DNA from 4 places in the Streptomyces sp. NPDC046939 genome. Region 2 is predicted to be linked to each of the others. Evidence: riboswitches for the same ligand, from Rfam matches in the RefSeq annotation. Region 2 holds a riboswitch; each other region holds the start of a gene.

Region 1 (2,190 bases), on a different contig from region 2:
CGCGTTCATCGGCGGCGACCTGTACGCGGTGCAGGACACCCCGCACGGCGTCCGCATGGTCGTGGGCGACGTACGCGGCAAGGGCATGGGCGCGGTCGCCGCCGTCGCCGTCGTCATCGGGGCGTTCCGGGAGGCCGCCGAGCAGGAGGACAGCCTGGAGGCGGTCGCCCAGCGCCTGGAGCGGGCGCTGGCCCGTGAGGGGTCGCGGCGGCGCGGCATCGACGACTTCGAGGGGTTCACCACCGCCGTGCTCGCCGAGATCCCGCACGGCGGCGACCTCCTGCGCATCCTCAACCGCGGCCACCCCGAGCCGGTCGTGCTGCACGGCGACGGCACGGTCCGGGTGATCACCCCCGCCGAGGCGGCGCTCCCGCTCGGCCTCGGCGAACTCGGCTCCTGGCCGGACCGGGCGACCGAGGCGGAGTTCCCGCCCGCGGCGACCCTGCTGCTCTACACGGACGGGCTCTCCGAGGCACGCGACGCGAAAGGTGTCTTCTACGATCCGGCGGCCCGGCTCGCCGGGCGCGTCTTCCCCGGCCCCGACGAGCTCCTCGCGACGCTGGCCGAGGAGGTGCGGCTGCACACCGGGGGCGGGGCCAGCGACGACATGGCGCTGCTCGCCGTACGCCGTCCTTGATCGACATCACCGGGGGTGACCGAACGGCGTCGCTCCGCATAACGATTGACACTACGTCAGAAACTGTGAGGTTTAACGAGCCTGGGACGGCTTGGAATTACCCTCCGCTGTCTATTAACGTTCGATAACGCAGCACGGTCGTCCCAGCCGTCACCAGCGACGGCTCCGTGCGCACGCGCCTAATCCCACGAGGGAGCCGGGGAACCACCAACTTGGGGTGAATCAGGCATCGTTCCGACGCTTTCCGGGCGCCGGACCGTGCTCGTAGGAGACCTTCCTGCTCCGAACCCGTCAGCTAACCCGGTAGGCGAGAAGGAAGGAAAGGAGAGCGCCCCCGTGGCGTCGAACCGTCCTGCCCCGGAGCTCTCCGGGTACCCCGCCCAGCCCGCCGACGGCGACTTCGCCGGCCCCCCGCGCGAGAGCTGGGAGGAGTGGAACCCTACCGAGGAGTCCGTCCGCCCCGTCCGCGGCAAGCACCGCGTGGCCCGGCAGCGCGGCGGCCTCGCGCGCAGCTCCACGGTCCTCGGCGTCGGCGTCATCGCCGCCGTCGGCGCGGGCGGCATCGCCACCGCGCAGGGCGGCAAGCCCGCGGTCCGGATATCCATGCCGGACCTCTCCGCGGTCAAGGACTCGCTGCCGGAGGCCACGTCGCTGCCCGGTGTCGGCGCGCTCATGGCCGACGACTCCGCTCCCGCCACCACCCCCGCCGAGACCGCCCCGCTCACCGCGATGAGCGGCGGGCACGCGGACGCCGGTGAGGCGCTGCGCGCCCGCATCATGCAGCAGGCCGAGACGCAGCAGGACGCCGCCGACGCCAAGGCGCAGGCCGAGGCCGAGCAGGCCGCCGCGCGCAAGGCCGCCGAGGAAGCCGCCGCCAAGCGGGAGAAGGCCGAGGCCAAGGCCGCCGCCGACAAGAAGAGGGCGGAGGAGGAGGCCAAGAAGAAGGCCGAGGCCGAGCGCCTCGCCAAGCTGGCCAAGAGCTACAAGCTCCCCGTCGCCTCCTACACGCTGACCGGCACCTTCGGACAGCCCGGCTCGCTCTGGTCCTCCGGCTACCACACGGGCCTGGACTTCGCCGCCCCCACCGGTACGCCGATCTACGCCGTCCACAGCGGCACCATCACCGAGGCCGGCTGGGCGGGCGCCTACGGCTACCGCACGATCCTCACCCTCGACGACGGCACCGAGCTGTGGTTCTGCCACCAGTCGTCGCTCAATGTCAGCGTCGGCCAGAAGGTCTCCACCGGCGACGTCATCGGCCGCGTCGGCGCCACCGGCAATGTCACCGGCGACCACCTCCACCTGGAGGTCCACCCCGGCGGGGACGCGACCGGCGTCGACCCGGCGGCCTGGCTGCGCGGCAAGGGCCTGGCACTCTGATGCCCGTCTGACGGAACACTCGCTTTCGCGGGGGCGTTGAATGACGGCATGACTTCTTCTCCCTTGCGCAAGCTCGGCTCCTCCGACCTGGAGGTCTTCCCGCTCGCCCTCGGCGGCAACGTGTTCGGCTGGACCGCCGACGAGGCCGCCTCCTTCGAGGTGCTCGACGCCTA
Region 2 (2,190 bases):
CCGTCGTCGAGGCCGACCTCGACCTCGACCGTGGGGTTGCCTCGGGAGTCCAGGATTTCCCGGGCTACGACGACGTCGATGGACGGCACGAGCATCTCCTTCTCGGATGTGACACAACTGTGCGGACGGCGTGGCCCGCACCCCTGAGCCTAACCGGCCTGGAGGCATCAGCCAGTCGGCCGCCCGGGTTGTGGACAACGCCGACAGCGAAATGTTTCTTAACGGAACAAAGACGGCGACCCCCGTTCCGCACACGTGCAGCGGAACGGGGGTCGCCTCGGGCGAGCGGCCCTGGACCCGGCGTCCGCCGATGCCGGATCCCTACCCTCTCGGGGTCCTACTTCAGGTGGAGCTGCTGGTCCGGGTAGATCAGGTTGGCGTCCACGATGATGTCCTCGTTGAGCTTGAACACCTTCTGCCAGGTGGTGCCGTGCGCCTCGGCGATCTTGCTGAGCGTGTCGCCGGACTTCACCTTGTACTCGCCGTCGCCCTTCTCGACCTTCTTGCCGGTCGGGGTGGTGACGGTGTCCTTCTTGACCTCCTGCTGCGGCTGCGCCTGACGCTGCGGCTGAGCCTGCTGCTGCTGCGGCTGCTGGCGCTGCTGCGAGCGGGTCGTCGTCGAGGACTCGGAGCGCTGCTGCTGCTGCGGCTGCGACTGCTGCGAGGACTGCGACTCGACCGGGGCGGAGTTGCCCGTGGAGGCGCCGGACAGGCCCACGCCACAGCTCGGCCAGGCACCCTTGCCCTGCGAGGCGAGGACCTTCTCGGCGACCGATATCTGCTGCGCCTTGGACGCCTTGTCGGCGGTGGACGCGTACGCGGTGCCGCCGTACGCGGCCCACGTCGAGGCGGAGAACTGCAGACCGCCGTAGTAGCCGTTGCCCGTGTTGATCGACCAGTTGCCACCGGACTCGCAGGCCGCGACCTGGTCCCACTCGGAGGTGGAGGCGGCGGAGGCGCCCGTGGCACCCATCAGCGGAACGGCGACGGCGGCACCGGTGACACCCGCGAGGGTGGCGACACGGACGGCCTTGGACGGACGGCGGTGCTTGCCCTTGCTGGAAAACAGCATGGAGTGATCCCCTCACCGACGCCTACGAGGTGAGCTGTCGGGTGCGGACCAGTGAGTGTCCGGCCGCGCAACCTAGTGCGCGGGCTTAACCCCAAGCCGGCGGACCGGCACTTACCTTGGGTCCCCCGCTCCTGCCCACGGCGCTTACGCGTCGACTGTTCCCGTACGGACGTTGGCAGGATTCGGCGTGACGTCCGTCGGGGCCCGCTGTGGCGAGCGGTGACGACGTTAAGCAGTCGATCCGCCCGATTTCAAAGCCGATCAGGGTCTTTGAGACTCATGTCTCACTCTCGCAAAAGCGGACATACGCGTCTCAACCACCACTGAATTACGGCTGATCCTCACCCGATTCCGAGCCGAGATTCAGACTCTGACCAGGAAGGATGAGGTCCGGGTCGGAACCGACCGTCTCCTTGTTGAGGTCATAAAGGGCATTCCACCCGCCGTCCACGTTCTGCGCATCCGCGATGTCCGACAGGTTGTCGCCGGAACGGACCGTGTACGCGCTCCCGGAGCGGGCCTCCTCGCGCGAAGCGTGACGACCTTCACTCCCCCGGGACGCGGAGGCGTCGTCGGCGGCACGCTCGCCACGGTGGCGGCCGGCGGACGATGCGTCCTCACCGAGGGCGGAAGTGGCGTCCGACTGACCGGACTTGCCCGAGTTGTCCTCTTCGGCGGTGGCGCTCGGCTCGTCGCTCGCCTGGTTACCGGGGGTATCGGTAGTGGCATCGGCCGACGGGGCGTCAGACGCGGCGGGCGCGTCCGGCGTGGCGGCGTCCTCGGAGGATCCGGAGCCGTCGGAAGCCCCGGATCTGCCGCTCGCGCCGGAGCCTTGGTGACTCTTCTCTCTCGCGGAACCTGAAGCCTTCGAAGACGCCGAGGCATCCGACGTGACCGAAGTCTCCGGAGATGACGTGACATCCGGGGATTCCGGGGTACCCGTGGAGTCGGACACACCCGGCGACTCCGCCGAGTCGGTGGACGGCCGCGGCGAGGTGCTCGCCCCAGGGTCGACATCGGCCGCGTCGCCGCTCTGCGTCAGACCGGCCACGATCGAGCAGCTCGGCCACACGCTGGGCCCCTTGGCCTGAAGCGCCTTCTCGGCGACGGCTATCTGC
Region 3 (2,190 bases), on a different contig from region 2:
CGGGTGTCGAAGCCGGTGGCGACCAGGACGGTCCCGGCGGCCTCGGCAAGCCGGGCGACGGCCTTCTCGAACCGTTCGGCGACGTCGTCGGGGTCGGTGCCGGGCCGGATGATGTCGTTGCCGCCGGCGACGAAGGTCACGAGGTCGGGGGCGAGCTCGACGGCCCTGGGGACCTGGTCGGCGACGATCTGGTCGATGAGTTTGCCGCGTACGGCGAGGTTGGCGTACTGGAAGGTGTCCTCGGGAACGCGGTCGTCGAGGAGGACGGCGAGCCGGTCGGCCCACCCGACGAAGCCGCCGTCGGGACCGGGGTCGCCGACGCCCTCGGTGAAGCTGTCCCCCACGGCCGCGTAGGACCGAATCGTTCCGCTGACCACTGCGCCGCTGAGTGCTGTCGATTCGTTTGCCACGGCCACACATCTTTCACCTTCGGATGTGACCTACGCGATCGTAACCAGGGGTTGACGAGGGGTGAGAAAACACACTCGGCGCCCGGGGAATAACTCCGGGCGCCGAGAAACACGCAGGTGCGGTGGTGTCAGATGGCGACGCCGTGCCCGCGCAGGTACGCGACCGGGTCCACGTCGGAGCCGTAGTTCGGGGACGTACGGATCTCGAAGTGCAGGTGCGGGCCCGTGACGTTGCCGGTGGCGCCGGACAGGCCGATCTGCTGGCCCGCGCTCACGGTCTGCCCGGCGGAGACGCCGAGGGACGACATGTGGGCGTACTGCGAGTAGTGGCCGTCGGCGTGGCGGATGACGACCTCGTTGCCGTACGCGCCGTCCCAGCCCGCCGAGACGACGGTGCCCGGGCCGACGGCCTTGATGGCGGTGCCGGTGGGCACGACGAAGTCGGTGCCGGTGTGGTAGCCGCTGGACCACATGGAGCCGGAGGCGTGGTAGGCCGTGCCGGTGGAGCCGGCGACGGGCTTGACCCAGCCGGAGCTGTTCGTGGTCGTGGCGGCGGCCTTGGTGGTGGTGGTCTTCTGCTCGGCGCCGTTCAGCGTGAGCTTCATGCCGGGCAGGATGCGGTTCGCGTCCGCGCCGACGACCTTCTTGTTGGCCGCGTACAGCTTCTTCCAGCCGCCGTCGACCTTCTGCGCGGCGGCGATCTTCGACAGCGTGTCGCCGGACTTGACCGTGTAGGTCCGCGCGGTGGTGTCGCCGCTCGCCGCGTGGGCGCCGGTGGCGCCGATGAGCGGCAGGGCGAGCGCGGCCCCGCCGGCCGAGACGACGGCGGCGGCGCGGGTGATGCGCTGGGTCTTCGAGCGGCGGTGCTTTGCCTTTGCGGGCATGCCGGTTTTCCTCTCCGTCGCCTACGAGGTGAGCTGTCGGGTTCGGGCTGGAGTTGCCCGGCCGCGCCCGTCGTACGGGACACGGCTTCACCCCTAGCCGCGCTGGGGACATCCCTGGCGGCGTTCTGCCTGTGGGTCCCCCGCTCCTGCCGTCACGGGTCGTGGTTCGGGAATCCGGGCGGCGGCAGGATTAGGCGTTCCGTCCGGAGTGAAAGGTGACCGTAATCGAACGGCAAAGGCGGCGACAAACACCGAATTCGCGGAAGGGGCCGATTTCTTGATCACCTCAGGGCTTTCCGCGTCACCCAGCGTCAATGACATCCCTTTTCCGCCGTTGTCCCGCTTGGGAATTCGACGGAATGCGATACCGGAAGATCGCCACGTACCGTCACCGTTATGAGCCTGCTCACCCTTCCTGTCGGGGTGGGTTCCGCAGGCCGTGTCGTATCGTCTGACCGGCGCCCGCTGACACGAGCAACGCGGCCGCATTCGACCCGGGAGGAGCCCCCGTGACGCAGCACGTCCCGTCCACCGAGCCCGAGCTGTCCGGAGTGCGCAACTTCCGTGACGTGGGCGGCCTTCCGACCGTGGACGGCCGGCGCGTGCGTCCGGGAGTGCTCTACCGCAGCGGGCACCTCGCGCACGCCACCGCCGAGGACGCCGCGTTCCTCGCCGGGCTCGGCCTGCACACGATCTTCGACTTCCGCAACGCCGCGGACCAGCGCCTGGACGGCGCCGACGTCGAGCTGCCGGGCGTGCGCAATGTGAATCTGCCGCTGACCGACCCGGCGGACGGCGCCGAGTTCTGGCGGATGGTGCGCGACGGGAACATCGACCAGCTCCGCGCCCTGCTGTCCGAGGGCCGCGCCGCCAACCGCATGATCACGTCGTACCGG
Region 4 (2,190 bases), on a different contig from region 2:
GCGGCTCCGTGGACACCCCGAACACCGGTCCGGCCCTCGACGACCTGTGGAAGGTGCTGCGCACCCTGGCCGCCGAGGGGCTGACGGACGCCGAGCGGGACTCGGCGGTGCAGAACCTGGTGGGCGTCGCGCCGCTCAAGTACGAGACGGCCGCGGCCGTCGCGAGCACCCTCGCCGACCAGGTCGAGCAGCACCTGCCGGACGACTTCCAGGCGCAGTTGTACCGCCGCCTCGCCGAGACGGGCACCGTGGAGGCCACCGCGGCGGTCGTGAACGCCTTCCCGGCGGACCGTCTGGTGACGATCCTCGTGGGCGACGCCGCGCAGATCGCCGAGCCCGTCAGGGCGCTCGGCATCGGCGAGGTGACCGTCGTCGCGGGCTGACCCCCGCCCCGTACGACCGAGGGAGCCCCGGCAGCCGTCACGGCCGCCGGGGCTCTCCGGCATGAGCGGCCATGAGCCGCATGAGCGACATGGATCGGCATGGATCGGCATGACCCCTGGCATATGTCCGAATTGATACGGAGGTTGCCTGTCTGGCCTGTGGTGTGCGCTACAAAAGCCGGGATCCGTTTGTCGCGGAAGAGAGGTGCCCCTTAGCGTCAGTGCGGCTGTCCGCCCGTCATGCGTCGCGCCCGCGACACCGGACAGTCATCGCCGAGTCCCCCACGGCGCGAGCCAGGGGAGCCGGGGACCCACCGCAGTCCCTGGGGTGAATCGGGCGCTCTTCCGGCCGTGAGGCAGGGGAGAGGGCCCGTAGGAGACCTTCCTGCTCCGAACCCGTCAGCTAACCCGGTAGGCGAGAGGGAAGGAAAGGATCAACCACCGCATGGCGTTCACCCGTGCCACCGGGAAGCACCGTCGTCCGAGCCGTATCTCGCGCACCACCGCACAGGTCGCCGGTGTCGCCGCGCTCACCACGACCGGTGTCGTCGGAGGCCTCGCCGCCCCCGCGCTCGCCGTCGACGGCGCGGCCCCCGAGCAGAACGGCCTGACCCAGGCCATCGCCATCGGCGACTCCATGGCCGCCCAGATCGACGCGCAGGCGACGGCGCAGAAGAAGGCCGCCGACGAGGCCGCCGCCAAGGCGAAGGCCGAGGCCGAGGCGAGGAAGAAGGCGGAGGAGGCCAAGCGCGAGGCCGAGGCGAAGGCCGCCAAGGAGCGCGAGGCCAAGGAGCGCGCCGCCCGCGAGGCCGAGCGCAAGCGCCTCCTCAACAGCTTCGTCGCCCCGATCTCCGGCTCGTACGTCTCCACGGCCTACCAGGCGAGCAGCGGCCTGTGGTCCTCCGGCAGCCACACCGGCATCGACTTCCACGCGGCCAGCGGCACGCCGGTGCACGCGGTCGGCGCGGGCACCGTCGTCGAGGCCGGCTGGGGCGGCGCCTACGGCAACAACATCGTGATCAAGATGAACGATGGTACATACACCCAGTACGGTCATCTCTCCTCGATCGGCGTCTCCGTCGGCCAGGCGGTCGTCCCCGGCCAGCAGATAGGCCTCTCCGGCGCCACCGGCAACGTGACGGGCGCGCACCTGCACTTCGAGGCCCGCACGACCCCCGAGTACGGCTCCGACATGGACCCGGTCGCGTACCTGCGCTCGCACGGCGTCAACGTCTGACGCGCGCGGCACCGCTCGGGAAGCCCCGGCTCGGTGAGCCGGGGCTTTTCCCTGTGCGCCCGGCCTCGCCCACGGACTTCCTGGCGAGAAAATATCCCTGAATTCCGGTCCGCCGTCGGAAATTCCAGAACCGTGGAATAGAGTCGGGGAGAAGTTGCCCGGAGCGCGCCCGCGAGGGCGTTGGTCGACCGCGTTGCGCGGGGATCAAAGGCGGAGGTCGAATCATGCGGATTCCCGCGCACTCGGTATGCACCGCGATTCGCGACGACATCGTCACGGGCGTCCACCCGCGCGGCAGCAGGCTCACCGAGGAACTGCTCGCACGCCGCTACGGGGTCTCGCGCGTGCCGGTGCGCGAGGCGCTGCGCACCCTGGAGGCCGAGGGGTTCGTCGTCACGCGCAGGCACGCGGGCGCGTGCGTGGCCGAGCCCAGCGGGCAGGAGGCCGCCGACCTCCTGGAGGTCCGGCTGCTGCTCGAACCGCTGGCCGCCGCGCGGGCGGCGCAGCGCCGCTCCGAGGCCCATCTGAAGGTCCTGCGCGGCCTGGTCAGGCTGGGCCGGGAGCGCTCCA

What was found. Region 2 has a riboswitch for cyclic di-AMP ahead of ABZ877_RS18395 (transglycosylase family protein). Riboswitches for the same ligand answer to the same signal wherever they lie in the genome.
Positions count from the first base shown of each region.
Region 1: another riboswitch for cyclic di-AMP. It lies ahead of ABZ877_RS29255 (M23 family metallopeptidase); the one in region 2 lies ahead of ABZ877_RS18395 (transglycosylase family protein).
Region 3: another riboswitch for cyclic di-AMP. It lies ahead of ABZ877_RS20945 (LysM peptidoglycan-binding domain-containing M23 family metallopeptidase); the one in region 2 lies ahead of ABZ877_RS18395 (transglycosylase family protein).
Region 4: another riboswitch for cyclic di-AMP. It lies ahead of ABZ877_RS29770 (M23 family metallopeptidase); the one in region 2 lies ahead of ABZ877_RS18395 (transglycosylase family protein).

Region 1 is NZ_JBEYWV010000030.1:101,405-103,594, forward strand. It holds gene ABZ877_RS29250 (PP2C family protein-serine/threonine phosphatase) at 1-637, shown strand, start outside; cyclic di-AMP (ydaO/yuaA leader) riboswitch at 804-962, shown strand; gene ABZ877_RS29255 (M23 family metallopeptidase) at 974-2,017, shown strand; gene ABZ877_RS29260 (aldo/keto reductase) at 2,066-2,190, shown strand, end outside.
Region 2 is NZ_JBEYWV010000015.1:105,012-107,201, forward strand. It holds gene eno (phosphopyruvate hydratase) at 1-89, opposite strand, end outside; gene ABZ877_RS18395 (transglycosylase family protein) at 338-1,072, opposite strand; cyclic di-AMP (ydaO/yuaA leader) riboswitch at 1,077-1,270, opposite strand; gene ABZ877_RS18400 (transglycosylase family protein) at 1,401-2,190, opposite strand, start outside.
Region 3 is NZ_JBEYWV010000018.1:138,027-140,216, forward strand. It holds gene ABZ877_RS20940 (SGNH/GDSL hydrolase family protein) at 1-362, opposite strand, end outside; gene ABZ877_RS20945 (LysM peptidoglycan-binding domain-containing M23 family metallopeptidase) at 539-1,294, opposite strand; cyclic di-AMP (ydaO/yuaA leader) riboswitch at 1,300-1,501, opposite strand; gene ABZ877_RS20950 (tyrosine-protein phosphatase) at 1,804-2,190, shown strand, end outside.
Region 4 is NZ_JBEYWV010000031.1:112,644-114,833, forward strand. It holds gene ABZ877_RS29765 (pitrilysin family protein) at 1-383, shown strand, start outside; cyclic di-AMP (ydaO/yuaA leader) riboswitch at 645-816, shown strand; gene ABZ877_RS29770 (M23 family metallopeptidase) at 829-1,620, shown strand; gene ABZ877_RS29775 (GntR family transcriptional regulator) at 1,845-2,190, shown strand, end outside.